2 regions of the Nodularia sp. LEGE 04288 genome follow, and region 1 is predicted to be linked to the other one. Evidence: predicted binding sites of a transcription regulator. Region 1 holds the regulator's gene; the other holds the start of a gene.
The links. The regulator NtcA, encoded in region 1, controls nitrogen genes in cyanobacteria. The targets are predictions, from matches to a motif close to TNTGTANNNNNNNNTACANA.
Positions count from the first base shown of each region.

Region 1 (9,065 bases):
TGATCCTTATAAGGTTTCTCTTTCTATTGACCATTTTAGTGAGGAGGAATGGGGTTATGTAATTGAAACTATGTCCCAAAGAGCCATTTTTGCAGCGAAGCTGTTAGCTGGGGAAATGCCGCAAAATATTGAGGAAGTGTTTACAGCCAATGGTTTGTCTTTGTTTCCGTTTACGCTTTCTGATGTTCACAGTAAATGCTCTTGTCCTGATAAGGCAAATCCTTGTAAACATATTGGTGCTGTATACTATCAGTTAGGCGATCGCTTCAGTGAAGACCCGTTTGTGCTGTTTCAATTACGCGGACGCACTAAAGAGCAAATTATCAGCGATTTACGTCAATTACGCGGTGCTAAGGTGGAAGTGACAGCACCTGAAACACCGGAGATTAAACACCCCACAACTCAGCCGCAACCCTCTGTTAACCTTAATGATTTCTGGCAATATCATGAACCCCTAGAGTCTTCTTTAGTAGTGATTACGCCGTCGGGTAGCGAAACGGTATTAGATGTATTGGGCGCGATTCCTTTAGCGAAAACAGAAGAAAGTACCGTAAGTTCCACTGCTGGCGATGTGGTAACGAAATATTTAGAGACTGTTTATCAACAGGTAAGTCAGCAAGCAATGTTAGCAGCGATGAATATGGGAGGAGGTTGATGGGATTGGGAGCATCTGGATTTTGTGGAAATTCCTAGAAAACCTCACCCCAACCCTCTCCTTACTAAGGAGAGGGAGCCGGAAACTTTTATAATGCTGTAATGGAAAACTTTCCTCGCAGCAAAGGAAGCCTCAGAGAAGAACCAGGAATTCGGAAAGATTGTTGCAGGTTCCAAATTCTTCTAAACTGACTAAATAAGTTTTAAATCTCAATAGCCCTCTGTGATGGATAACGATTCGGAATACATCCGGGAAACGGAAGCTACTCGTGTACGTGTACTCAGCGAAGCCCTACCTTACATTCAACAATTTGTTGGTCGGACTGTTGTTGTGAAATATGGTGGTGCAGCCATGAAAGATAGCACCCTGAAAGACAAAGTAATGCGGGATATTGTCTTTTTATCCTGCGTTGGCTTACGTCCTATTCTTGTACATGGTGGTGGCCCAGAAATTAATAGTTGGTTAAATAAACTGGGCATTGAAGCACAATTTAAAAATGGTTTGCGGGTCACAGATGCTCCCACTATGGATGTAGTGGAGATGGTTTTAGTCGGTCGAGTTAATAAGGAAATTGTTTCTCTGATTAGCCGGGCTGGGGGCTTGGCGGTGGGACTTTGTGGGAAGGATGGTAACTTGATTACAGCTCGTCCCCAGGATCAAGAAGGTATCGGTTTTGTGGGGGAAGTTAGTGGTGTCAATATCAAAATTTTGGAAACTCTCTCTAGTAATGGCTATATTCCGGTGGTGTCTAGCGTAGCTACAGACGAGAAGGGTCAAGCTTACAACATTAACGCTGATACAGTGGCTGGGGAAATCGCCGCCGCTTTGGGTGCTGAAAAGTTAATTTTACTGACTGACACGCCAGGTATTCTCAAGGATTACAAAGATCCATCTAGCTTGATTCCGAAGGTAGATATTAGCCAAGCCCGCGAACTGATTGCCAATGGTATTGTTAGCGGTGGGATGATTCCGAAGGTGAATTGTTGTGTGCGATCGCTTGCTCAAGGCGTAAGTGCGGCACACATCATTGATGGTCGCATTCCCCACGCCCTACTTCTAGAAGTCTTTACTGATGGTGGTATTGGCACGATGATCCTTGGTTCTCAGTTTAGCTAAAACCTCGATTAATCTGACTTTTACCAGGGATAGTTAAAAATCACCTGCGATCGCCCTGTGGATCTGACACGGTGACGATTCATTCTCACTCGCGTTCGCTCTCTAAATGGTGTAGGTCTAAAATACTGGGAATTATGATTAATAATCCCTGGATTCACTAAAATTGAGTTACGAATTACGGGATTAATTAAAGTGGGATTAATTAAAGTGGGATTACTACCGAAATTTGGCATGGGACTAACCACAGGATAGGAGTGATAGTCGCGATCGCTGCGCCGGGGAATTAACCCTGTCGCTGGGTCTACAGGCATGGGGGTAGAAATCGGACTACCATAAATAAAAGAACCAACAGCAGGCGGCTGATTAATTCTCACAGTGTTATTAATGATGATGACGCTGCCGGCAGCAGCTGGGGTAATTGTAGCGCTAATTACAGAGCAAATTATCCCCACTCCCAGCCAATTCAGTTGTAAATGCTTGATTTTTAGCATATTTTTGCTCACCTGCATTTGATAATCTGAATTTTTATGAAGAAAATAACCGCAGTTTACTTGGTTAAAATTTTCAAGTTTATCAACTTCAATTTTGTCAGCTTTTCATCAGAAAAACACAGAATTGCTGACACAGACAAATTTAAAGCAGTGCTGATTGGTGTATAAAACGTGAGTACAGAAAGTTTAGAAATTGCCAGAAGTCTTTATCAGGCTGGAAAACTTAACTTTGAAAATGGGAAATATCGAGAAGCTGTGGAAAGTCTGGAAAAAGCCAGCGCCCTGCTATCTCGAAATTCTCGCCTTGGGGGCGAAGTTGAAATGTGGCTGGTAACAGCTTATGAAGCATCGGGACGGACTGAAGAAGCGATCGCCCTTTGTCAACAACTCCAACGCCATCCTTTCCCAGAAACTAGCAAACAAGCAAAGCAGTTACTTTACATTTTAAAAGCCCCAAAACTCCAACGCCCCAGTGAATGGATGACGGAAATCCCTGATTTAGGCACATTGTCTGATAATGATGCCAAGATTCGAGCATCTGGAAATTCCGCGAAATCTTCTCGTCAAGCACCTGCTGAACCAGAGTTAATTGACCTCAGTCAGGTGAAGAACCAAGATAATCGCTTTATTTGGGTAGCACTAATTGTTATTGTGTTAACACTCTCGTACTTGGCTGGGTTGAGTTTTTAGTTTTTGGGAGATATATGGATGAATTATTCTATTTTCAGAAAGATTTTAGTGAGATTCACCAAAGCACTGAGTTTTGTGTTGATCAAAATGGCATCATTCATTAAGCAGCTCAGTCAGAATCTCATTCATCGCATCTTTCCGCTCAAAAATCCTATTTTGTGGCTGGTACTGTTATCATCACTGCTGCTAACTGGTTGTGTCGAGTACGATGCCGGAGTGACCTTTAATAACTCAAATCGTGGCGAAATAGTACAGCATATTAAATTGGGAGAAAGACTCACCAGCTTTAGTGGCGATTATGTCTATGAATGGTTACATAGCATAGAACGTCGCACCCGTCAACTAGAAGGTACAACCCAAAGGATTTCTCCAGAAGAAATTATTGTGAAAATACCCTTCAGTAATGGTCAAGAGTTGCAAGAGAAATTCAACAATTTTCTTAACTCTCGGACGAATCAAAAAGCTGACGCTGTGCAGAAAGCATCTGAATCAGAACTACCGAAAATTGAATCTAATTTACTTATAAATCAGAATAATTTTGTGCTGCTAGTGAGGAATCGATTAATTTATGATTTAGACTTGCGATCGCTCTCCTTAATTGCCAGTAGAGGTAACGTGTTATCTGATACGGGGTCAATTCTCGACCTAGAATTTAGCTTAAAAACCCCTTGGGGAGCCAGAAATATTCAACAAAATGAAACTGCGATCAATCCTCAAAAGCAAGGTAAGCAATTAGTATGGCAGCTTCAGCCCGGTCAACTCAACCACATAGAAGTAGTTTTCTGGTTACCTAGTCCCCTCGGTATTGGTGGTTTGTTAATTATCCTCTTCATCTGGGGAGGAATTTACCTGAGATATCATTTTATGCCAGATCCCAGGGTTCAATTTGCACCTGATGCCAAAGCAGCAACGGAGTAGGAAGCAGGTAGTGGCGTGGCAAGCCTAAATTAGTGCATAAGCATAAATATTGTGGGGTGGGCTTCTAGCCCGCCCAGAACAGGCAAGACTTGTACTGAGCTTGTCGAAGTATGCCTGTTCCACAAGAGAAACATAACGCACCCTACAAAAAGGGTTGGGAGTCATTTTTAATCATTTGGATGTACACGCTCAATTCCAGTTCCCAGTCTCAAGGTGATAGTCGTTCAATTTTCCAATTGTTATTGTTCGCGCGAGTATACAGCAAGCGGTCATGCAGACGACTGGAACGACCTTGCCAAAACTCAATTTCTCTGGGGATAATTCTGTATCCTCCCCAATGAGGTGGTCGAGGAACCTCCTGATTTTCATATTTGCGCTGGAAATCCTGCAATTGTTGTTCTAAAACTTCCCTCCCAACAATTACTTCACTTTGATTAGAAGCCCACGCACCCAAACGACTATTGGGCGGTCGCATCTCAAAATAGCTATCAGACTGTTCTGAAGAAATTTTTTCAACTTTCCCGACAATTCTGACTTGGCGTTCTAATTCCGCCCACCAAAAAACTAAAGCTGCTTGGGGATTTGCTGCTAGTTCTTGCGCTTTTTGACTGTTGTAGTTGGTGAACAAAACAAAGCCCCGTTCATCAAAATCCTTCAGCAGCACCATTCTTGCCGAAGGCTGACCATCTGGTGTAGCCGTGGCTAGAGTCATAGCATTCGGTTCAGGAAGTTGGGCTGCTAGTGCTTGTTCAAACCATTTTTTAAATTGAATCAAAGGATTTGGGTTAATCTCGGTTTCACTCAAACCTTCCAAGGTGTAATCTTTGCGAAGGTCAGCTACGGTCTTGTCCATGTCAGTTTGTATATTTAAGATAAGTTTGGTAAATAAAAGAAGTAGCCTATTTATTTGGCTTTTATCCCACACATGACACAAAGCATTGTGAGTGCGAAACGTCTTCCAGAAACTACCGCCCATGTCAGAATTATCCGTCAATCGTGGCAACTCGGCTTTCTTGAGGGTGAAGTAAGTGCGGGTAGCTTCGAGTGGCATTTCCAATGGCATTTTCGCCGAGGAGAACTGTCTGTGAAGCCTTCCCAAGGTCGCGCCCTGATCAAAGAACCCCTCGGTCGCTTCTTAGAACAACAGGATTATCAGTTAGAGCCTGGAGGAGATTATGCTTTTACTATTAGGGCTGAACTTTAGTCATTGGTCATTTGTCATTGGTCATTTGTCATTGGTCATTGGTCACTCAACAGTCGTAGTGAGGCGATTTAAGTATCTTTCAATCAAGAGGAGAGCAACTATGTCATCTATGGGTCGTGGTGGCTGTCTCATGCCCTGTGGTAAGAGTTTTGTTAGCCCTTTGGGTGGGTACATCTGCCAGTAGCGATCGCGTGCTTCTAAGGTACTGTAGCGCTCATCTACTAAAATGATCCTCAGTTGCTCTACCAATGCCTCTCGCAGTTGCTGTTTCCACTGTTTCGAGGTGGTTTGGTCACCCATGACTAGCAAGGATATGGGAAACTGTTGACGCAGTGTCTCAATGGTGGCGATCGCCTTTTGTGCAGTCACAACTTGGTGATAGTACAATTGCCGATCTAGTCCCATGACTGCTAAACCACATTTATCTTTACCGGGATCGAAGCCTAAAATGACTGGTTGTGTTGGTGAAAATTCACTAAAAGTCATAAAAAATACACTTAAATTCTCGCAAGAGTTTTATTTAATTATTCTTAATATCCGACTGGATTTTATTTATATTTTTAGGTGCTAAAAACAACTACACCGTTGAAAATTGCCAAAAGCTTGATTCTTAAAGGTCCTGCGGTATAAATGTCCTCCCTGGCGATCGCTTTGATTTCTAACGGATGATCATACTGTCTTAGTTGTAAGAAAAAGCGTAAATGAGTACCTTCTCTTAACATACCCTCGACAATTCCGGCATTACGCGCCCGAAATTCCGAAGCCGAAATCAGCAAATCGAGTCTTTGCGATAGCTGATAGGATGTCATCGTTTTGGGATCAGCAGTCGTTGTAGCTAGTACCTCGCCTTCGGAAAAGACTAGTTGATTTCGGGCTGCATCCGCAAAAAATTCTATTTGGTTTTCTCCCCTCACGTAATTACCAGCAGAAAAGATTCGGACAACGTACTCTCGACCATCCTGAATCTGCTGGCTCAGTTGCTCTACTCTTTCCTGGGTAACGCGCAGCAGGGTTTTATTTGTGGGAATTTCTCCAGGTTCAGTTAATTGAATGTTGGCATTCTGGTTAGCGGCTTGCAAAAGTTGTATGACCGCTTGACGAGCTGCACTGGCTTGATTAACGCGAACCACGTTCGCCGCTAAAACTTGATTCCGAACCAGTGCCAGTTTACCTAGACGGAGGTCACGGTATGATTGATAATATTTTTCCAGCCTTGCGACTTCTTGTTCTAAATAATTCTGTTGTTTTTCCAATTCTTTGAGGCGAGATTCCCTGGTGGCAATTACTTGTTCTCGCGAAGCAATTTCTTGATTGCGTTGTTTAATCAATCCATCAAGTTGGGCAATTTTGCGATCGCGCTGGTTAATAGCTGTTTTCGCTTCGTCAATAGCTGTTTTAGCTTCCGCATACAATCGTTCCCTTTCTGCCCTCAGTTCTTCAATAGCCCCCTGCAATGTCTCTCTTTGATCATAAACGCTTTGCAGTTCAGTTAAGGCTTGTTGATACTGACTGACGACTTCACCTAGCTGTCCTTGAGTACGTTGAAGTTGAGTTTGTGTTGCCAGTTGTTTAGCATTGGCGGCTTGCAAGGATTTATTAATTACCTGTAAGTCTTGCTGTGCTTGAGTTTTTTCACTTCTTGCTGTGCTTAACTCAGACTCAACCTGACTTTTGGCAGTTTCCGCAATTTTGAGTTGTTCCCGCTGCTCTCTGAGGTCTCTTTGAATATCTTCTAGCTCAAACACCCCTTGGCGCAATCCTTCATCAGCAGCAAATAAGATGCCTAATGTTGATGCTGAAATTAATCCGCCAGTAAAGATAGTTACCAATACAGCGGTTTTTTTGGGGCGGAGGTTAAACAGTGAGAGGCGTGCTTTGCCAACTCGTGTGCCAATGCGATCGCCCACGGTGGCAATTACGCCCCCCAAAATTAAAATTGCTACGATCAGGATGTACCCGGTGGTCATCTTCAGCTACCGTTCACGTAGTGTGCCGGAGGCATAATGCTTCCAGATACAGCCTACTACTTTCATTGATTATCTTGTGGAGAGTGGAATATTGGCAATAGCTGAAACTACTCAAGATTTTAGATTTACCTCCAGCTATGGTGGTCATCTGCAAAAACACAACACGCGCCACTCCACCTCCCCAATTGCTTTTAAGTGAACTGCCTACTTAAGGTAACAGGTTTATGCACAGTAATCTTCTTTTTATGGATAGAAATCATCTCTTTCTCACGCAAATCTCCCAATAACCTGGTCACCGTTACCCTAGTAGAACCAATTGCTTCTGCGATCGCCTGATGAGATAGCTTCAGATCAATCGTAATCCCATCTGCACAAGGAACCCCAAAATCACGACAAAGAATTAACAAAAAACTCACCAATCTCGAACCCATATCACGGTGAGCCAAGGTTTCAATCATCATCTCTGTTTGTAAAATCCGCGAAGATAGGCCTCGCAGCATCAACATCGATAATTCGGGATTTTCCTTAAACGCTTGCTCCACCTGTTCAATTGGCGCAGACAGTAACTCTACAGACGTAAATGCCACCGCATGATAGAATCTATCTGACTTATTTCCTGTCAGTAATGACAACACACCAAAAACACTATTTTCCCGCAGCAGTGCTACCGTTATTTCCTCTCCTGCCTCGTACACCCTGGAAAGTTTCACAGCACCCTTCAAAAGAAAATAAACTCGTTCAGCAGGATCGCCGGGAAAAAATATTGTTTTATTGCGTTCAAACGTTTCTACAACTGGAGGAAATGCTCCGGTCGCCATCTGACGAAATACATTTGCTAGGGCTTTATCTTGTGTCACAATCATCTCCCTTCCCCTACCCAATGCCGGAAAAACAAAAACTGATTACCTAAGAATACACCTGAAAAATCAATAAAGCACCGTCAACCTTTCTGTGCATTCCTATACTCAAACGCATAACTTCATAGTTATTTGTTCATAATGATACATAATTTCTCATGTTTTTAGCGAGTAGTTGTTATAAGTACTGGCACAGTTGTGGTCATCAGGTTTTTTCGCAAAAAATTCACGATATCTTGAGAATATCTTCAGGATTGTCTGGAGAAACTTTTCAGAAAATAGTCTCCCTGATGATCATTTTCGCAAATTATGTGCAGAACCAAGACAAACTCGCCTCAGATTCTAGTATGCTCCTAATGATTGATCTTATTCACAATTTCTATGCTGAATCTGACTGGAAAAAACGCCTTAGTTACAGGGATTGCCAACAACCGCTCCATTGCCTGGGGGATTGCTCAACAACTGCACAAAGCCGGAGCTAACTTGGGTATTACCTACCTACCAGATGAGCGCGGCAAAATGGAAAAAAAAGTAGCGGAATTGGTAGAGCCTCTTAACCCCAGCTTATTTGTTCCCTGTAATGTCCAAGACGACGCACAGATTGAATCTACCTTTGAAGCTATCCGAGATAAATGGGGAAAATTGGACATCCTCATCCACTGTTTAGCCTTCGCTAACAGAGACGATTTGACTGGTGGTTTTAGCGAAACCTCACGTTCTGGTTTCAAAACCGCTTTAGAAATCAGTACCTACTCGCTGGTGCAGTTAAGCGGTGCGGCCAAACCGCTAATGACAGAAGGCGGTAGCATCATCACCCTGACATATTTGGGCGGCGTGAGGGCAGTTCCTAACTACAACGTCATGGGAGTAGCTAAAGCCGGATTAGAAGCTAGTGTCCGTTATTTGGCGGCTGAACTGGGACCACAAAACATTCGGGTAAATGCCATTTCCGCCGGGCCGATACGCACATTAGCCTCTTCGGCAGTAGGCGGAATTTTAGATATGATTCACCATGTAGAAGAAGTAGCGCCCCTGCGACGCACTGTCACCCAGCAAGAAGTAGGTAATACTGCTGCTTTCTTGTCTAGCGATTTAGCCAGTGGCATTACCGGGCAAGTTTTGTATGTAGATGCAGGATATGAAATCATGGGAATGTAATCATTGGTC
Region 1 is NZ_CAWQOY010000031.1:103-9,167, reverse strand. Features, by position in the region: gene AACX33_RS02680 (SWIM zinc finger family protein) at 1-655, shown strand, start outside; gene argB (acetylglutamate kinase) at 878-1,771, shown strand; gene AACX33_RS02670 (hypothetical protein) at 1,792-2,262, opposite strand; gene AACX33_RS02665 (tetratricopeptide repeat protein) at 2,434-2,952, shown strand; gene AACX33_RS02660 (DUF3153 domain-containing protein) at 2,971-3,870, shown strand; gene pdxH (pyridoxamine 5'-phosphate oxidase) at 4,079-4,723, opposite strand; gene AACX33_RS02650 (DUF3146 family protein) at 4,811-5,074, shown strand; gene AACX33_RS02645 (pre-16S rRNA-processing nuclease YqgF) at 5,117-5,560, opposite strand; gene AACX33_RS02640 (DUF3084 domain-containing protein) at 5,635-7,041, opposite strand; gene ntcA (global nitrogen regulator NtcA) at 7,233-7,904, opposite strand; gene fabI (enoyl-ACP reductase FabI) at 8,280-9,056, shown strand.

Region 2 (20,577 bases), on a different contig from region 1:
AGTCCTGCGACTTTAGCCGTGTGGGTAATTTTTGTCATGTTTACCCTGGAAAAACCCTGCCAAAGTAGCCAGAGATAACTGCTTATTTTCTAGTAGCACTATATACTGTCTACCAGGATTGTAGATACCACTATTATCAGGCATTTTTTAGCCATTCACTAAACCATGAAACTTGAGGATATATATCAATTCTTTGAGAATCCTCCGCCAACTTATCTCTGTCAGGAACTAGCAGTTTGCTACATTTTGGATATTTTATTACAAGGTGAATCCTACGGAACTGAGTTGATCCAGCGATTGGAAACTGAATACCCTACCTATCGGCTTTCGGATACTGTACTTTATAGTGCGATCAAATTTCTCGAAGACGAAAGGGCGATTACTGGGTATTGGAAGAAACTCGAAGGGCGAGGTCGCCCCAGGCGGATGTACCAAGTTTCTCCAGAATGGCAAGAACGATCACAAAGTTTGGCCCATCTTTGGCATGATTACAGCAAGGGGAGAACAAATTAATGAATAATTGATCATAAATAAGTCTACTCCCATGAAAACAATAATAATTTAGTTATGGATACTGCAATTGTGCCATCTACATTGCTGCTCACCTTGTTGTTATCAGTTGGGCTGTTTTTCTTTATTCGGGCTTCCACCAAAGACCGCACAACAAAAGCACAACTTGTCTCTGAACAAGACGAAAATGCTTTAATGTCGAAGGTTAAGGAGTATTTTCGCTCACGTTCTTACCAAGTAGCAGCAATTGACCGAGAAAAAAATCAAGTCATTTTTGAAGGTTTTGTGCAACCTAGCTGGTTTTTAGCTGTGTTTTTAACACTGCTGGCATCTGCGGGTATGGCCTGTCTGGCATTGGTTTTATCGCTGCTGTTTCCTAATTTCGGTACTTGGTTTCTCGCATTGGTACTACTTTCACCTTTGAGCGGTCTGTTTTATTGGCAAAAAGCTGGAAGATTTGAGAAGGTATCGTTCCAGATAGAAAAAGCAACCCAAGGTGAACTTAGTTCTCCTAGTAAAATTACTATAATTGCCCATCGAGATGAACTGATGGAGTTACAGAGGGCTTTACAATTAAAATCTGCTGATTGACCAATAGTTCTTTAATGGTACAAACCCCCAGAATTATCTGTGGGTCGAACCAAGATCCAAAATCCAAAATCTAAAATCTAAAATCTAAAATTGTTTGACATGAGGGAGGAGGACAAGGTTTGCAGCTACATAAGTTTTCCCTACGACATGGCATCGCAGGGAAAAGATTATATATGCTTACAGAGCCTCTTGGGCAATCCATTGGAGGAGAGCGCAACTCAACTCTCACTTGCGGATGCATTTTGCTCTATCTGACTCCCCTCTGCATCATTTGACTAGAGATCAATTCACACAAACCAACGTGGTTTGAAAAGAAGTTGATTTTCCCATTAAGTCCCATTAATTGGACTGTATATGTTGGCAAATCAGTCACAAACTTAAAAAAAACCAAAACTTTGCATAAACTGAGCAACTTTACTAGTTAAATGATTGTCAGAAGCCACATTCACTCACTTTAAGATCACCATTTATGCTTTAGCGGCTAGCCATAGCTACTGGTTCCATACCTGCTGGAGATTCTAATGTCCGCAGGCTGGGAAACAAGAAATGGTTTTCTTCTACGTATTGAGCGCCAAACAGTCCCTTTTCTGCCCAGAAATAACGGTCTGTAGTGTGTTCATTTCGCTTTACAAGTAGCAATGCTGGTGGCGCGATCCCTTCAGCTTGAATGAATTTTCTCGCTGCTGTTACCGGTTTTTCTTCGCCACTTTCGATGCTATATTGAGGCACGTGTTCTAGAATGCGTCGCCCTTCTTGGCGACGACGACTTTTCCGCTTACGTCTTCTTGCCAACCTATTTTCCTCCTCTTTCAAGCTATAGATTGTAGTTATAGCTACAAAATCCGTCGCAATTATATAAGTTCTAGTTCAAAATATCAAGTGTTCTTAAACTTTTGATACAGAAAAATAACATTTGAAATTGGTAAAGCATATAATCCCCCGGTGCAAACCATTACTGCAAAGATTTAGTTAAGCTTTATTCAAAGAGTGAGAAAAAATAAAGCAACTTTCTTCTATCTTCCCTCAAATTCTGTGATCCTGAGCAAAAGCTAAAAAATGTTAATGTCTGCCAGTTCAGATTTTGTTGCTCTATGCCGAGAGCAAATAGCACTGCTAACCCAAGGGCTGGGCGCATCTTTAAGTGTTGTTTACTTAACACAAGAATTGGTAGATGCTCCTGCTAGTGAGGCCAAACTAATTCCTGTGGTGGTTTTCCCGGAGACAGCAGTATTACGATTAGGGGAAGAAATAGCTGAGTCCACTGTTGCGGATGTTTTGGTACTACCTCAGCAACAGAGTAAGTTATTGACAGCTGGGACGGGATCACCTATTTCATCACAGGAGACAACGAAACCAGATGCTGAACAACCGGATTTAAAAGCGGAATCTCGGCTGAGTGAACACCAAATTGTGTTGCCTCTAATTCATGAGGGTGTGATGATGGGGCTATTGGTGACGGGTAGAGAAGATAGGGATTGGAATGAAAAAGAGCAAAGCGAAATTCAGAAAATAGTCCAGACGCTAGCGATCGCCTGTATTCTAGATCAACGTCGCGCCTGGTTACAGCATCAGCTACATCAACAACAAATTCTCCAAGAACAGCAGCGAGATTTACTCGATAACCTCCTGCACCAGTTTCGTAACCCTTTAACGGCATTACGTACCTTTGGCAAACTGCTATTAAAACGGCTGCGACCAGGTGATCCCAACCATGATGTCGGAGCGAATATCGTCCGGGAAAGCGATCGCCTGGAAGAATTGCTGCGACAATTTGATCAAGTAATTGACTGGACAGAGGCAGATTTCGCGCCGTTGTCATTGCCTGAACAGGAAGTATTTGTAGAAGCAACTGTGGAAAGAGAACCTAAACCAGCACTATTATTGCCGGGAACGGGAGAAAAAGAAACTGATTGCTTTGTAGTGGATTTATTAACACCATTATTAGTGTCAGCGAAAGCCATAGCACAGGATCGCCATCTACAACTGAAAACAGAAATCCCGCGGAATTTGCCCCTGGTACAGGCTAATGTCAAAGCCTTACAAGAAGTATTGAGCAATATCATTGATAATGCTCTAAAATACACTCCACCGGGCGGTAAGATTGTCATTCAGGTAGGGCAAGAAAAAGCTCATTTTCAAGGAATTGCTATTAGTAATACTGGGTCTGGGATTCCACTAGAAGATTTAGCACATTTGGGAGAACGCCATTATCGGGGAGTACAAGCGCAAACTGAAATTCCTGGTAGTGGTTTGGGGCTAGCGATCGCCAAGCAATTAATCACACAAATGCAGGGCGAAATTGAAATTTTCAGCCCTGCAATTAATTCAACTATGTCTTCAACCGATGCACCCGGAACTACTTTTATAATTTGGTTACCTATGAGGAAGCAGGGGAGCAGGGCGCAGGGGAGCAGGGAGCAGGGAGCAGGGGGGAAAGATTATGAATTCCCAATGACCAATGACCAATGACCAATACCCAATACCCAATACCCAACACCCAATGACTATTTAACTGAAACTAGGAACTGTTGATTGATTGTCATTTGTAAATCGGTATTTGGTGCGATGGTGATTAAGTCAACGCTGTTTCTACCAAAGAACAGACCAATCAAACCACCGATAGCCGCACCACCCAGGACTTCTTCTGTAGCGACTGCGCGATCGCCTGTGACAGCAGACACCGCAGCCGCAGCACCAGCACCTAATACAGTATTCTTGATAATTCCACTGGTGCTAGTACCCTTTCTAATGGTTTCAGTTTTAGTAATTACTTCTGAAGAAGCGTTAATCGGATACTCTTCACCTGTGGTCAAAATGAGTTTTTCCGCCACGAATTGAGAACCGCCTTGAGCTGGTTGGAGTTTACCAACAACTCGACTACCAGCCGGAATAACTACAGTTCCTTCTTGGGTCACTACACTTTGGTCTACTGTCAAAGTCAAAGGTGCTGTTTCATCTTTGGTCACCAGAATTTTTTCTGCCTGATCATACTTCACAGGAATAGCAGTTCCTTGGGGAATGGTCACAGATACAGGTGTGGGTGTGGTAGGTTGCAGAGCGACGATATAGGGAGAATTAATTGCTGAGGCTTGACCAGAACGGACTAAAGCCTGATAGATAAAAGCTGCTACCTGTGCGCGTGTGGCTGTTGCAGTGGGATTCAGGAACTGAACGTTAGGATAGTTCACTACCATTCCCTGTTCAGTGGCGGCGGCGACGGGACTACGCGCCCAGTCAGCAATATTAAAGTTATCACTGAAAGTTTGCAGCGTGGTTTGGGTATTAGCAGTGGGCGAATAATCGAGACCGTTGGCTAAAGCCACCAAAACCTGTTGGCGGGGAATAGCTTGATTAGGCTCAAAGCGATTACCGGGATATCCTGATAAGAAGCCGATGGTATAGGATTGTCGAATCGCATTAGATGCCCAAAAATTACTGGGGACATCCACAAAATTAATTGCTTGCCGTTCTGCTGCTTTTGAGAAAGCGTTGTTAATCATTGCCGCAAATTGAGCGCGGGTTACTGCTTGTTCGGGACGGAAACTACCATCAGGAAAACCAGCAATTACTCCTCTTTGTGACAATTGTGCAATGAACGGTGCTGCCCAATAGTTAGACTGAACATCAGAAAAGCTGGTTTGAGCGGTTTGAGCTAAAGATGGTGCAGCTGTGATCAAGGGTGCTACAGTGCCTGCTGTGACGCTCAAAGCCATAAGTGCAGCAGTTCCAGATTTCCAACCATTTAAATGTAACATTGTGTTTTACTCCAGTAAATTTAAGTTTTTTTTCTCTTACCTATTTTGACAAGTTACGTGATTAAAAGTTCCGCATTTTTTCTTTTTAATCTGTAACCTAGCAACCTTTAATAATTTGTAAATTTCGTATTTCTACTATTAATAATTAATAGCTATACCATTCCTGGATGACAATTATCCTAATTAACCTAAGTTGGCATAATTTGGTTGTCAGCTTGTGGCACTTCATCTTGTGGTCTAATCAAAAGCAGGCTGGGAGAACTCGATTGAGCGCTTAGTCCACAGTGATCACAGAGAATTGGTATTGATATTAATGTTTTACAAATTGCAATTGGATTGCCCGCTCAAGTGCGTTTTAACTTGGGTTTGATAGTTGGTTAATCATTCAATGAGTGATTACGAACAACAGCAAGCTCAAACGAACTTATATATTTACTGAGACGCGACAGCAATAAAAATAGTTGCAATTGCTATGAAATATTTTTGACTCTTTCTCTATGAGGATTCAACTAGCTCTGATGTCTGTCTTTTGGTATAGACAGGGACAAACATTCTAAAACCCCGGCTTTCTAGATAAACTGGGGTTCGGAAGTATGGACAGGCTCACAAATGACGAGAAAAACGTTGCTGAATTAATGTATGAATCGTTAAGCAATAGCACTCCTCTCAGCCCCCTAAATCCCCCAAAATTGGGGGACTTTGAAGGTTTGGTTCCCCCCAGAATTGGCGGGCTAGGGGGGCAAATCATACTCCTATTCAGCAACGCCGCAAAAATGAAGCGATCGCCTACTCGATTTACAGTAGCGATCGCTTATGGGAGATAATTAAAATCACGGCGGTAATAGAGTCAAGCTTAATAACGCTCTATGACTAAATTAGAATTAAGTGCCAGTCGCAAATCTTGTTCTGGTCTTAAGACGAATACCTCAGCTTGTTCTTTCCGTAGCAGGACACTGGCTAAAGCACCAGCCGCCGCACCACCCACAGGTTCTAAAATTTCAATTCTGCGGTTACCTGTAATTAATGAAATTGCCGTAGCAGCACCAGCACCAATAGCCGCATCTGTCAATATTTTGCCGCTATTATTGCGGCTAACTTTTTCGGTTCTGGTCACTATCCCAGAAGAAGCATTAATTGGCTGGCGACGGCCAGAGGGAAAGACTAATTCCCGTGCTACGAATTGCACACCTCTGATATTGTCATTATTTCTGTTTGTACCATTGAAATAGACAGGTTCTAGCCGTCCTACAACTTCAGTCTCTCTAGGAATTAAGACATTTCTCTGACTATCGGTGATGTCGCTGGAAATTTTCAATGTCAGGTCTAATGATTCCCCACGAGTCACAACCACTTGCTCTTTGTCGGATCTCACAGGAAAACTGACGTTGGCGTTAGCAGGAATTGTGACTGTTCTCGATTGTTGCCCAATTGATCTCGGTTGCCCAATATTATACTGAGCATGAGCAGGAGCAAAGGCCATCATGGGAGCAACGGCAGTGGTAGTAATTGCCATTGTCATGAGTGCGGCGGTTTTAGATTTCCATTGATGCAGGGTAGTCATAATGATACTTGCACTTTATGTCTGTAATGTATGATCTGACGAGGATTTACGGTAATTGTTTCTAATTTTGTTGAACCGTGACTATAGTCATAGGTCAATGAAAATTTTTTCCGAGATCAGCAAAATCATTTGCCTAATATGAAAAAGGTAGTGATCATATTGTTAATTTTCGTAAAATTACTGACTTCAAGACTAGAATAGTGATAATCACATAGCTAAACTATCAAAGAGTGCATCTGTACTGCTAGTTTGTAAAACATTAGATGTGGCGCTATAGCCTCAATGATTCCAGTACAACTTATCCTCAAAAATTTCCTCAGTTACCGTGATGCAACTTTAGATTTTCGCGGTTTGCATACGGCTTGTATTTGTGGTTCTAATGGTGCTGGTAAATCTTCTCTTTTAGAAGCAATCACCTGGGCAATTTGGGGTGAAAGCCGTGCCGGTGTTGAAGATGATGTGATTCATTCAGGTGCGAAAGAAGTTCGAGTTGATTATATTTTCCAATGTAATCAGCAAAAATATCGGGTAATTCGTACACGAGTTCGCGGGGCTAGTGGTGTCCTAGAATTTCAAATAGAAACTGCTTCTGGGTTTCGCGCCTTGACTGGGAAAGGAGTCAGAGCTACACAGGATGTGATTTTAGAACACATCAAACTTGATTACGATACTTTTATTAATTCTGCTTACTTGCGTCAAGGTCGTGCTGATGAGTTCATGATCAAGCGTCCCAGTGAACGCAAGGAAATTTTAGCAGAGTTATTAAAACTCAATCAATATGATCAACTGGAAGAACGGGCAAAAGAGACATACCGCCAGTTTAAAGCCAGGGCGGAAGAATTAGAGCGTTCTTTGGAGTCGAGCCAAGTTCAACTGCAACAACGGGAAACAACACAAGCCCAAAAAGCCGAGTTAGAAACTGAACTCAACCAACTGCAACAAGTCCAAGCCTTTGAGAATATTCAATTACAAAGTTTGCAAGTTGTCCAGCACCAGCGCCAAAATTGGCAACAACAACTGGATTTTGTCAGGCAACAACATCAAAATTTAACTCAAGATGGCGATCGCTTGCAACAAGAACAGTCAGCAGTTCAAAGTCAGTTATCAGATTTAGAAGCCATCTTAAATCAGGAAACGGAAATTAAAACTGGCTTTACAGACTATCAAACTCTGCAAGCTCAAGAAGAAGCTTTTGCCACTAAATTTCAAGAATACACCCGTGCAACGGCATTACTGCAACAAAAGCAACAGCAACTAACTAGCCAAATTCACGAACTAGAAAGGCAACTGCAACAAGTTCAAGGACAATTAGTTGCATTAGAACAACAAGAGCCAGAAATTCAGCACACTCTCAATAAATCGGCGGATGTCGAAGCGGCTTTAACCCAACTTACCGCAGCTCGTCGCCGGGTGACTGATTTAGATGAACTGCAAATGCAAGTTTCTCCTTTGTTGCAGCAACGGCAAAACCTCCAAAGTCAACTGGATAGAGTTCATGCAGGTTTAGTAGCACGTCTAGAACAGTTACAAGCTACAGAAAACCAACTGCAACGCTCTTCACAACGTCAACCGCAACTGCAACAAGCGGCGAGAGACTTGGGAATCCAAATTGAGCAAATGGAGAAAGACAAAGTTTATCTGCAACGAGTCCAGGAAAAAGGGCAGGAAAGACGGCATTTTATGGAACGTCTGCAAGCTCAACAACGGGAATATGAAAGATTATTGGGTGAATTGGAGCAAAAACTGCAAATGCTTCGCACCCCGGATGCAATTTGTCCTCTGTGTGAGCGTCCTTTAGATGAACATCATTGGAATCGCGTTGTAGATAAAACTAAAGATGAGTACAAGGATACTGAGGGGCAATTGTGGGTATTCCGGGAACAATTAGCAGTTTCAGACCGAGAAATTCAGGTACTGAGGCAGGAATATCGGGAAATCTTCCAAAAGTTATCACCTTATGACTCTTTACGAGAACAAAGAGGTCAATTAGCTGCACAACTGCAATCTACCAGTGATGCTGACCAACAATTACAACAACTAGCTGCGGAAAAAGAACATTTAGAGCGATCGCTGCAAGTGGGTGATTACGCCCCTGACAAACAAGCAGAATTGCGACAATTAGAAGCATATTTACAACAACTGAATTATAATGAGCAAGACCATGCTTTGGCTAGAAGTGAAGTAGAGCGCTGGCGATGGGCAGAAATTAAACAAGGGCAAATTAAAGACGCAGCCAAGCGACAAGCTCAAATAGCCGCCCGCAAACCAGAATTACAAGCAACGATTTCCCAATTACAGACTCAAATCCAGCAGGATCAGACTGATTCTGACTGCGCTCAAGAAATTACTCAACTTCAGCGTCAGATTGTCGAAATCGGTTACAGTTCAGAGCAACACAACAGCCTGCGCGTAGCTGTACGCCAAGCCCAATCTTGGCAATTACGTTATCAACAACTTTTATCAGCGCAGCAGCAGTTTCCCCAACTCCAGAAACGATGGCAGGATTTAGAGGCTTCGAGAAGCGAGAGATTACAAGAGCGGCAAAAACTGGTTACTCAAATTGAAAGTATTACTCAAGAGTTAGCCCAATCAGCTAATCCCACTGAGCAAATCAACGCTTTAGAGCAGCAAATTCAAAGCCGCCGACGGCAACTTGATGAGAAAATCGCGAGTTTGGGGCGTTTAGAACAGTTGATGCTGCAATTATCAACGCTGCAAAATCAGTATGAACAACAGCAGCAGCAATTACAATCTTGTAAGCAGGAACAACGAGTTTATCAGGAATTGGCGCAGGCGTTTGGTAAAAATGGCATCCAAGCACTGATGATTGAAAATGTGTTGCCTCAACTGGAAGCTGAGACGAATCAACTGTTATCGCGGTTGAGTGCTAATCAATTGCACGTACAATTTATTACTCAAAAATCTGGGCGCAGTAGTAAGGCGAAGAAGAAAAATGCTAAGTTGATTGATACTTTAGATATTTTAATCGCTGATTCTAGGGGGACGCGAGCTTATGAGACTTATTCTGGTGGGGAAGCATTTAGAATTAACTTTGCCATCCGTTTAGCCCTGGCGAAATTATTGGCTCAAAGGGCGGGTGCGGCGTTGCAATTACTAATTATAGATGAAGGCTTTGGGACACAGGATGCCGAAGGATGCGATCGCTTGATTGCTTCCATAAATGCGATCGCTTGTGACTTCGCTTGTATACTGACTGTAACCCATATGCCCCACCTCAAAGAAGCCTTTCAAGCCCGCATCGAAGTTCATAAAACCCAAGAAGGTTCCCAGGTAAGTTTATCAATATAGGAATCCGGTTTGATTTATGAAAAAATAAGTCCTGTAGTAGCGTGGCAAGCTTAAAATGAAGCAAAAAATTGTAGGAAACCTAACATCATGATGATCTGAAGTCTTCCCATACAAAAGCGGAAAAAACAGTTTTGGGGGGATTGACAACTGATTTTATATTTGTCATAACAAAATCGATAAGGAAGAACTATCTTAAAATAAAAAATAATTTGTAGAAATCTGAGAACTGCGGTCATATGAAAATGCCGCAGTTAACTTAAATCACTGCTTGTGCAACCCGATAGCTTACGAGTTTTTTGCCAGTGAATGGTATAAAACAGCCGACCGGATCAAGCACCGAAGAGAAAACCAAAACTATTTAATCACTCTGAGAACCATCAGGAATTATTCTTCAACCCGTTGAATATTACCTATTTTTATCCAACCTTCTTGTTCCCCTTGTGTGCGAATCTTTTGCCAACTTTTATCCTGACTTTCTTCCAGTACAATCAGTTCTTCATTAATAGCAACTCCAGCAATCCGTTCAGCATCCATGCTTGGTTGAGATCGCACACTCAATCCTTCCGGCCATGTCACAAGTCCTCGGTAAGCTCCCGGTGGTAATGTGTCCGTGGGAGTTGGGGTAGGTGTCGGTGCTGGGGTAGGTGTCGGTTTAGGTGTCGGTGTCGATGTAGTTTTTACCTCAGTCCCTTCAGGCGCTTGGGCTTGCAACGAAGGACTATCATTTGCAAACAAAGGTTTAGCTGGGGGGATGAAAGTTCGATTAATGAAATAGAGGGCAACTGCAACACCGCTACCCGTTAAAATGGCGATCGCTAAAACAAAGCCGAGTATAAATTTTAGGACATTAAAAAACATCTTTAAAACCTCATCACCAATGGTCAATAGTCAATAGTAATGCTTATATATTAACTATTGACATATCAATGATTAATTACCTAATTATTGCAGCTGTTGTGGAATGCGTTAACGTAACTTACCGAAGGTATCACTCAAAGGAGTGTGTTTCGAGGCTAAACGCGCTCTTCCAGATGCAGCCCATTCTTGTAGTTGTTGAATTTGTTCCACAGCCGTGCGCGCTAGGGGTATGATCTGGCTGGCAGCTTCGAGAATATCGTCATTAGTAAAATCGCGATTTTGACTAAATCCAATGTGCATCGCTTCAATCAAGGTTTGCTCAATCTCAGCCCCAGAAAAATCGGGCGTTTCATAAGCTAGTCTTTCAATATCATAACCTTTCAAGTTATGGGGGCGCAGTCGGGATAAATGAACGTTAAAAATTGCTTTTCTCTCGTCTTGGGTAGGTAAACCCACAAAGAAAATTTCATCAAATCGCCCTTTGCGGAGCATTTCCGGTGGTAGGGCTTGGATATCGTTAGCGGTGGCAACCACAAACACCGGGGAGGTTTTTTCGGCTAACCAAGTAATAAAAGTCCCAAATACCCGGCTAGCAGTACCTGCATCACCTTTACTACCAAGTCCCGAAAAGCCTTTATCTATTTCATCAATCCACAATACACAGGGCGCGAGGGCTTCGGCGACTTGAATCATTTGGCGAGTGCGGGATTCTGATTCACCGACTAAACCACCAAATAAGCGTCCGACATCGAGGCGTAGTAGGGGTAAATGCCAATGATGTGCGATCGCTTTTGCTGTTAAAGATTTCCCAGTGCCTTGAATACCTAATAACATTAAACCACGGGGGTGTGGTAATCCGTACTGGCGGGCTTTATCACTAAATGAGCCTCCCCGACGCAGTAACCAATCTTTGAGGTTATCCAGTCCCCCTATATCGGAAATTTGCTCAGTGGCGGGGTAAAAGTCGAGGATTTGGGTTTGGCGGATGGTTTGGCGCTTTTCCTCCAAAACCAAGTCTACATCCTCTGGTTGCAGTTCTCCGTGGGATGCGATCGCTCTGGCTAAAACCCGCCGAATCCGTTCCATCGACAGCCCTTGACAAGAGCGCACCAAGTCATCCAAAATTTTGCCAGAAAGTGAGTTGCTACCAGTGCTTTGTAGTAAGCGTTCCACCTCAGTTTTAATTTCTGGGGCGGCGGGTAAAGGGAACTCAACCACTGTGAGAACTTCGGTTAAATCGTCAGGAATGGCGATACGTGGTGACAACAAGACCAGATTTTTGGGTTGGGATTTGAGGAGTCTGGCTAAATTGCGAAGTTTGCGTGCGATCGCTACATCATCCAAAAACCGATGATAATCGCGTAAAATCAAGACAGCAGGTGCAGAGGCTGGTAACTTTTCCACAAATTCCAAAGCTTGCAACGGGTTACGCTTGCCAAAACCCGCATCATTGGGGTTTCCCTGGTAGCCATCCACAAAATCCCAAGTATATACAGGGCGATTACCTTGGTTTGCGGCTTCTTCCCGAATCGCCGTTTCTACCCGTTCCTCCTCATAAGTGGGAATATAAATCAAAGGGTAGCGGGCGCGTAGCAGCAATTTAAATTCTTCACGAAAATTCATCTACTAACTCCTATGGATAATTCATAATTTATAATTAAGAATCAGATATTAAATTTAATTATCCTGCCTGACTTGAATATGATAATTTAATTATTCTAAAATATATGGACATGGAAGAAAAAGTTTTGTTAGAAAAGTTTCGCCAAGCATATAGATCATTAGACCTATTTCCCCTGATCAATTACCAACAAGTTGAAAAGTTTCGAGTTGATTTTGCTAATCATACAATCGCTCGTTTAGAGCAAGCAGTAGAAGACGCACCTGCTAATGGCAAACTTATATTTGCTGGACATCGAGGTTGTGGTAAGTCTACGCTATTAGCCAAGTTTTCTACACAAATGATGGAACAGGGATATGTAGTTACCTTATTCTCTGTAGCTGACATGATTGAAATGTCAGATATTAATCATGTGAATATTTTGTATGCTATTACCCTAACTCTGTTAAACAAACTTCAAGAACTAAAAATTAATATTTCTCCTGACACCGAAAAGTCTTTAAGAGAATGGTTTACTACCACACAAACAGAAACAGTTACCAAAGACTTAAAATCTGAAGTAGGTCTAGGTGGCGATTTTTTCAAATTAATCACCGCGAAACTTAAAAATGAAGCGACATTTCGAGAAGAAATTAAAAAAACCTATGAACGAAAAGTTTCGGAACTAGCGAAAAAAGCTGATGAAATTGCTGCCCTGATTCAAGCACATACTCAAAAACAAGTTTTAGTAATAATTGATGATTTAGATAAACTCGATTTAAGTTTAGTAGAAGAAATTTATAAAAATAATATCAATTCTTTATTTCTACCCAAATTTAGAATCATTTACACAATTCCCATTGCGGTAATTCGTAATAATGATTTACTGGCGACATTACAATCAGTTACACCACGCGTATATTTGATGGCAGTTTGTAAGTTCTTTAAGCAAGGAGATAGCCATAAACCTGACGGAGTACCAAAGGAAGAATTAATAAACTTGTTTCTGCAAATCCTCAAAAAGCGGATTCCTGAAGAATTAATGGAACCAGATACTGCAAGGCAAATTGTCTTAAAAAGTGGTGGTGTAGTCAGAGAATTGGTGAGAATAGCTAGAGAATGTTGCTCTCAGTGTTTGCTATTAATTCGTTCTGAACCACAGCGAACCGATATCAAAATTAATGATGAAATTCTGCAATTAGCAATCAAAGATTTGCGAAATGATTTTGCTCGTCCGTTGGGCGATAAATTATATAGCATATTAGTAACAACCTACAATCATCTGACACCTCCAGACGCAAAAAGTGAAGAATTTCTTTCTTTACTACATGGATTGTCTGTACTGGAATATGAAAATGATGATTTATGGTATGACGTGCATCCCATTGTGGCAGATTTACTCAAACGTAAAAAGTTGATTTAATAATGTTAACAGATGATGTTAAAGCGGAAAATCAACGAAATTATCAGAAATTAATTGTATCCCTGGAAGCCAGCCAAGGAATTTTAAACTTGCTGATTGCGGTTTGTGATGACTCCAATTTACGAGCAAAGTTAATTCAGCAGTACGAAACTGAACTCAAACAGCAGGATTTTTTGACCTATCGCGTGAGGGTACGCAGGCAAGATCCTAGTTTACGTTATGCCTTAGCACATTTGGTAGAAACAGAGCCAGATTTACAACAAAGTGAGGCTGCTGTAATTACAGTTTTGGGAGTAGATGAACTGCTATCTGTGAAGCTAGACTCACCTAAATCAGAGCAGGATAGGTTTTTTGGCTATTTACAATGGACAAGAGAAGCACTACGAGAATTTACTTTTCCCGTTGTGTTGTGGGTAACTGAGTCAGTCTTGATTCGTTTAGCAGAACGCGCACCAGATTTTTGGAGTTGGCGGGGTGGGGTGTTTTGCTTTACACGCGAGTCTGTGACTGTAGAAAGTAGAGGAATTTCAGAATCAAATCACATATTCCAGTCTGCACCAGAGGACATTGGTGGTTTACCTCTAGAAGAAATATTACAACTGATTGCACAAATTGAGGCAGAAGGAAAGGAAGCACCTTTACTGGCGACTTTATATGAAAGTCTGGCAAAAGCCTATGAACAAAGATATGAAAATCATCAAAATCGTCAATTAGCAATTCAAGCCTATCAAAAAGCCATTGCTTTACAAACCAAGTTGGGGTTAAAGGCTGATTTAGCTGATAGTTTGAAGAATTTGGGAAATCTTTATTTTGAACTCAAAAATGAGGTCAAATTAGCTGAGGATTATTATGAACAGGCTCAGAAAATTTACCGCGATATTGGCGATCTCTTGGGGGAAGCATATACATTAAAAGCCATCGGCGATGTTTTACAGTTTCTCAACCGACACAGCGAAGCTTTAGAAAAATACGAACAAGCATTGGCATTCTACCGCGATGTTGGCGATCGCTTGGGAGAAGCATATACATTAAAAGCCATCGGCGATGTTTTGCAGTTCCTCAACCGCAGTAGCGAAGCCTTAGAAAAATACGAACAAGCATTGGCATTCTACCGCGATGTTAGCGATCGCTTGGGAGAACCTAATACATTAAGAGCCATCGGGGATGTTTTCCAGTTCCTCGACCGCACCAGCGAAGCTTTAGAAAAATACGAACAAGCATTAGCATTCTATCGCGATATTGGTGATCGCTTGGGGGAAGCTAATACATTACAAGCCATCGGCGATGTTTTTCAGTTCCTTAAATGCAGCAGCGAAGCCTTAGAAAAATACGAACAAGCATTAGCATTCTACCGCGATGTTGGTTCTCGCTTGGGAGAAGCTAATACATTAAGAGCCATCGGCGATGTTTTGCAGTTCCTCAAACGCAGCAGCGAAGCTTTAGAAAAATACGAACAAGCATTGGCATTCTACCGCGATATTGGCGATCGCTTGGGGGAAGCTAATACATTACAAGCCATCGGCGATGTTTTGCAGTTCCTCAACCGCAGCAGCGAAGCTTTAGAAAAATACGAACAAGCATTGGCATTCTATCGCAATGTTGGTTCTCGTTTGGGGGAAGCTAATACATTAAGAGCCATCGGCGATGTTTTGCAGTTCCTCAACCGCAGCAGCGAAGCTTTAGAAAAATACGAACAAGCATTAGGATTCTATCGCGATGTTGGCGATCGCTTGGGGGAAGCAAATACATTACAAGCCATCGGCGATGTTTTGCAGTTCCTTAAACGCAACAGCGAAGCCTTAGAAAAATACGAACAAGCATTAACATTCTATCGCGATGTTGGCGATCGCTTGGGGGAAGCAAATACATTACAAGCCATCGGCGATGTTTTGCAGTTCCTTAAACGCAACAGCGAAGCCTTAGAAAAATACGAACAAGCATTAGGATTCTATCGCGATATTGGTTCTCGCTTGGGGGAAGCTAACGTGCTGCAAGAGTTTGGTAAATTACAAGATAACCCAGCACAAGCTCTAGAATATCTCCAACAAGCCCAAAGCCTCTATAATCCAATTGGCAATATTTATAGCCAAAGCCGCAACCTGTTATTGATTGCCGATATGCAATTTAAAATGGGACAGACAGAAGCTGCAATTAATTCTTTAACCGAGGCGGCTGAACTCGCTGATGCTATTAATTACGAACCCTTTCAAAAATACGCCCAAGAAATATTAACCCAAATTAAAAATAATCCCAAAAACTTGTAGAGACGCGATGAATTTAGACGCAATTCATCGCGTCCCCTTTAGATCATCCCGGAAGCTGCTTTTTCAATGCTTCCAAAGAAGCCCAACGACTATCCCCCGGATTTTTAGAACCATCAGCATCAACGTTCAAAATACCCGGACAATCGAGGTTACAAAGCTGACGCTGAGGTAATGCTAAACACATCTGCTCGTATAACCATTCACTGGGATAAAAATAACCTTTAGGTGACAGAGTTTCCACTAAATCTTCCAGCACCACTTCCCGTTCTAAAGGCAAGTCCTCTATTTGAGCAGCAGCTTCATCTAACCAAATAACTTCTTTGGTATTCAGCGTCAAACGTTGATTATATTGCTGCAAACAACGGTTACAAGTACAAGTAATAATTGTTTCTGCCTGACTGGACACTTCCAAGTAATTGCCTTGATGCTGCACCCGCAAGCGACCGCGAACAGGTGTCAAGCTTTCCAGACCAGGTAGAAACTCTTGAACTTGAATTTCCTCTGTCCGCTCCGGGGCTTTGGTGAGCTGCGGAATAAAAATTGCGTCCATAGGATTTCGATATAAACACGAAAATTTAAGTTTTACTATCAGCAATTCTGCTAACAATACAACTCTATTTTAACTTCCATTATTCGCCGTCGCTGGACAAACTACCAAATGACGGTGCGGTTCTCTACCACGACTGAAGGTTTGCAAATCTGCAAATTCTTTCAAGAAAGAGTGGATTTGCCGCCTTTCGGCTGAACTGAGAGATTTTATTTCTACTTCTCCACCAGAAGCCCGGACTTCATCAGCTGCGGCTTCTGCCATTGCGTGAATTTCCGCTTGTCTTTTGACGCGGTAGCCGTTCAATTCAATGGTATAAGAAGCTTGTGAATCTTCGGCTAGTCCGAGGTTTAGCACCGAATTAGCTAAATATTGAATCGCATCTATAACCGAACCATCAGCGCCAATTAAAACGCGGATTTCTTCGGTTGTCAGATTCGTTTGATCAATGGTCAACCAGTAGCTATCTAGCTCTGGGGAATCGCCAAATTGAGGCGGGTCAATTTCTAAATTCCCCTTAATCTCTGCCGGTATTCCTGTTAGTTGCAGCAGCGTTGTTAACCACTGCTGCCCTCTTTGCATGGGACTTTCAAGCATCATCAACCCGTAGTCTTTTTCTTAGAACTTTTTGGCTCAAATGGTAAAGTTCTCTGTTCTGCTGCTGTTTCTTTCTCTTGGGTGGCTACGATTTCTTGTAGTCCCTCTGGTAGAGGTTCACGTGAGAGAATATAAGTTTGGGCAGTTTGGAAAATATTACCAATTACCATATACATCAACACCCCAGCTGGTAGGGGGAAGAACAAAAACATTCCAGAAAATATAACTGGTGTGATTTTGTTAACTGTCTCTTGTTGCGGGTTACCACCACTGGAATTCTGCCCGGAAATCATTTGGCTGACATAAAGACTCACCCCGAAAAACAGGATCATTGAGACGATATCCCAATTAATTTGTCCGTCAGGATTTGTAGCGCCAACTCTACCTAAAGCTTGAATAAACAAAAATCCTTTCTCTGCTGCTAGTCCAGGAATTGAGCCTTGAATTGTCACATCTCCTGGTTCTAAGGCTTCTATATTGCCTTCAGCATCTATTTTTACCCTCTCTTCCCCTTTCATGACTTTCCATTCAGGAACCAGATTACTTTCTGGATGTTCTGCTAAAAGCGCCTGAAATGGTTTGCCTTCCACAGTCTGATATTGGATCTTAGTTTTTTCTCCTACGGCTAATTTGTTACCCGCAGGCAGAATAGCTGTGACACGAGTCCTTTCCCCATCAGCAATGTAGATGTTTTGGGGAGCAGTGGCAAAAGCTTGGGGTTGAATTCGTTCAATTTGTTCAGAGGGAAAAATTTGCAGGTTAACGCTATAGTTAGCTCCAGCAAACGGTGAACCCCGCAATGTGGCAAACAGCGCTAATAATACTGGCATTTGCAGCACTAGGGGCAGACATCCTGCCAATGGGTTGCCAAATTCTTTTTGGACATTGACCATTTCCTCTTGCTGCTTTTGCGGATTATCCTTGTGCTTCTCTTTAATTTCTGCCATCCGCTTCTGCATCAGAGGTTGTACAATTCGCATTTTCCGCATATTACGAATTGAACCAGCACTCAGGGGATAGAGCGCGAAGCGGATTATCAATGTCAAGGCAACGATCGCCAATCCGTAACTAGGCACAATTCCATAGAAAAAATCTATGATTGGCAGCATCACGTTGTTTGAAAGAAACCCGATACCAAAATCCATTATTCTGAATTTAACCTGAGCTACTGTAAACTGAACTGAATCTAATTTATCTAAATCATGATTCCTATATGACTATCCTACGCTACGGATAGCCGAATGGGGAAGAAGCAGGGGGGCAGGGGGCAGGGTGCAGGGGAGAAGAGAATAGGACTTTAAGTAGAGTGAATAAGTGCTATTTTTTTTAACTTCTCCCTGGATCTGCTGTTTCCTACTCCCCACTTCCTATTCCCTATCACTTCTTAGCAGCACCGCTATATAGGGGATTTTTAGCTGTAACTCTTTCGTTGATGTACTCATAAGTCTCCCGGAAATTGGGAACAGCCCGCATTTCTAGGCGACTACCATTTCTGAGGGTTAGTACCATATCGCCCCAAAAGCCGATGCCACGGGGAACTTTAACGATCTTGACAACTTCTGAATAGATGATATCAGTGCGATCGCGTCCTCTCCAACCTCCCGTCACAGAAATCCGGCGATCGCTGATCCGGAAGCGGAGCCATAAAGCTCTCACGATGGCTCCAACTGCCAATGGTAACCCGACAACAGTTAGTCCAATCAAGCAATTGAGAATTAAGTCCCCGATGTGGGGGCCACCTTCATAATAAACTTCTTCACGAATGCCCATCAAATACCTCTGCTTTTACCAACAACTGCTCTAATTCTTGCAGAAATTGTTGGCTTACGCACTTAGATTCTGCTGCTGTTGGTTTGACAACGACGACAACCCGCCAGCCTGGGGACAATTTTGGCAATAACTGATGCAAAGCAGCTGTGATCTGGCGTTTAATCCGGTTACGAATTACTGCTCTTTTGCTGACTTTTGTGCTAATGGAAACGCCAAATTGTGTACTGGACAGTGGTTTTTCACTGGTAGCAGTATCCAAGGAAGGTGCTTTTGAACCTTTTGGTCGTAAAGCTCTCAATGTGAAATGAGAACTGTGACGGCGAATGCCTTCCCGGAAAACTGCCTGGAAATCTTTTCGAGATTTTAATCGATTTGCTTTGGGCAAAGCCACATCTACTCTTTTTGCTGGAAATTTCCTAAACGCTTAGACGATGACGACCCCTTTTTCTCCTCGCCCGGATCACGTTTCTTCCTGTTGGTGTCTGCATCCTGGCACGAAAACCAGAGGTTCTTTTTCTCTTACGGCAGGTGCCGCCCATGGTTCTCTTCATACCGTTCTCCTCTTAGGCGATTTTTATAAAAAGTTACAATCCATAACTATATCACTTCAAGAACCAAAAATCATAAATAATTGCTTAATTTGTGGTCAACGGTTGATTGATCTGAGAATGAGCAATTAACAACTGACCACTTACAAATGTTTAAGAGATACTTAAAAGCCAGGTTCCCACATACCGCAGCATTGGGACATCCCCAGGAGAGAGAATTTGGCAGTTAAAATGATACATCCCGCCAAAGGCCGGGGTTCGCATATCAGAGATGACTAACTCAACCTCTTGTCCTGCTGGTACTGGCTCTTCCGGAAAAATTTCCAGTAGGCGAGCTTCTTTGTTCCACTTCACTTCAGTCAGGGGAACTTTTTTGCCTCCAACTTTTACCTCAATCTTGTTGGGGTTGAAAGTGCCTTTGTAATAATCTGGATAGCTAACGGCAAACTGAGCTGCTGCTAAATTCATCTTCTTAGCTGATATTCTGAGTCTGACTCGATCCCAGCTATTAGCATTGCCACCAAAATCGAAGCTGTAGGATAGCCTATTTTCGCTATTGACACCGCCAAATAGTACGAGTCCCTCTGAGCTTTGCGCTTCATTGATCACTGGAAAACCAGCCAGCACAAAGCTAGTTAAGGCTAAAGCCGAAAGCAGTCTCAGAGGCAATTTGCCCTTAAAACCTGGAAATTGTAAATTTTGCATAGTCTTAGGCTTCCTCCACCAGAAAATAGGCTTGTTATGTAAATGACTGAAACTTAGTCTTTGTACTTAAACTTTACTACTGACACCCTGAAAATTGACGTTGAATTGAAACAAAAAGTGCCATCAGCCCTATAACCTTGAGTGACGGTAAAATCAAACCGTAATATATTTAACTTTTGCTTACGTAAACATTTTGACTACCGAGTTGGTAAAATTTACACTAAACAGAAATATACTTGGAATGTGATTTTGTTTCTAAATATGTATAGATGTATCTTAATATAAAACTTTTGTGATAATAATTGATCTGTCTAGTCAGCGATCGCCGATCAACTTGGGATAGATTGATCAAAAGAACCTGGAATTAAAGCACCCATCATCAAAAAATAACTGAAAAATTATCAAAATTCAAAAATATACGCAAGGAATCCTAAAACAAGCTAAAGACAAAGATGCAAATTTGGTAATTAACTTAGGATTTGCAATATGTAAACCTATTTGTAACTATCAGCAAGTATGACATCTGCAAGGGGCAAAGT
Region 2 is NZ_CAWQOY010000088.1:46,438-67,014, reverse strand. Features, by position in the region: gene AACX33_RS06155 (hypothetical protein) at 13-144, opposite strand; gene AACX33_RS06150 (PadR family transcriptional regulator) at 166-513, shown strand; gene AACX33_RS06145 (cofactor assembly of complex C subunit B) at 568-1,101, shown strand; gene AACX33_RS06140 (DUF3155 domain-containing protein) at 1,576-1,893, opposite strand; gene AACX33_RS06135 (sensor histidine kinase) at 2,158-3,570, shown strand; gene AACX33_RS06130 (S-layer homology domain-containing protein) at 3,606-4,856, opposite strand; gene AACX33_RS06125 (hypothetical protein) at 5,450-5,680, shown strand; gene AACX33_RS06120 (conjugal transfer protein TrbI) at 5,710-6,417, opposite strand; gene sbcC (exonuclease subunit SbcC) at 6,700-9,726, shown strand; gene AACX33_RS06110 (SH3 domain-containing protein) at 10,111-10,584, opposite strand; gene AACX33_RS06105 (AAA family ATPase) at 10,693-12,207, opposite strand; gene AACX33_RS06100 (P-loop NTPase fold protein) at 12,318-13,607, shown strand; gene AACX33_RS06095 (tetratricopeptide repeat protein) at 13,610-15,871, shown strand; gene AACX33_RS06090 (YceD family protein) at 15,915-16,421, opposite strand; gene AACX33_RS06085 (Jag family protein) at 16,491-17,018, opposite strand; gene yidC (membrane protein insertase YidC) at 17,018-18,160, opposite strand; gene AACX33_RS06075 (PH domain-containing protein) at 18,393-18,785, opposite strand; gene rnpA (ribonuclease P protein component) at 18,772-19,176, opposite strand; gene rpmH (50S ribosomal protein L34) at 19,202-19,336, opposite strand; gene AACX33_RS06060 (DUF2808 domain-containing protein) at 19,487-20,038, opposite strand.
Region 2: the regulator NtcA is predicted to act here: its motif matches at 1,922-1,941, upstream of AACX33_RS06140 (DUF3155 domain-containing protein).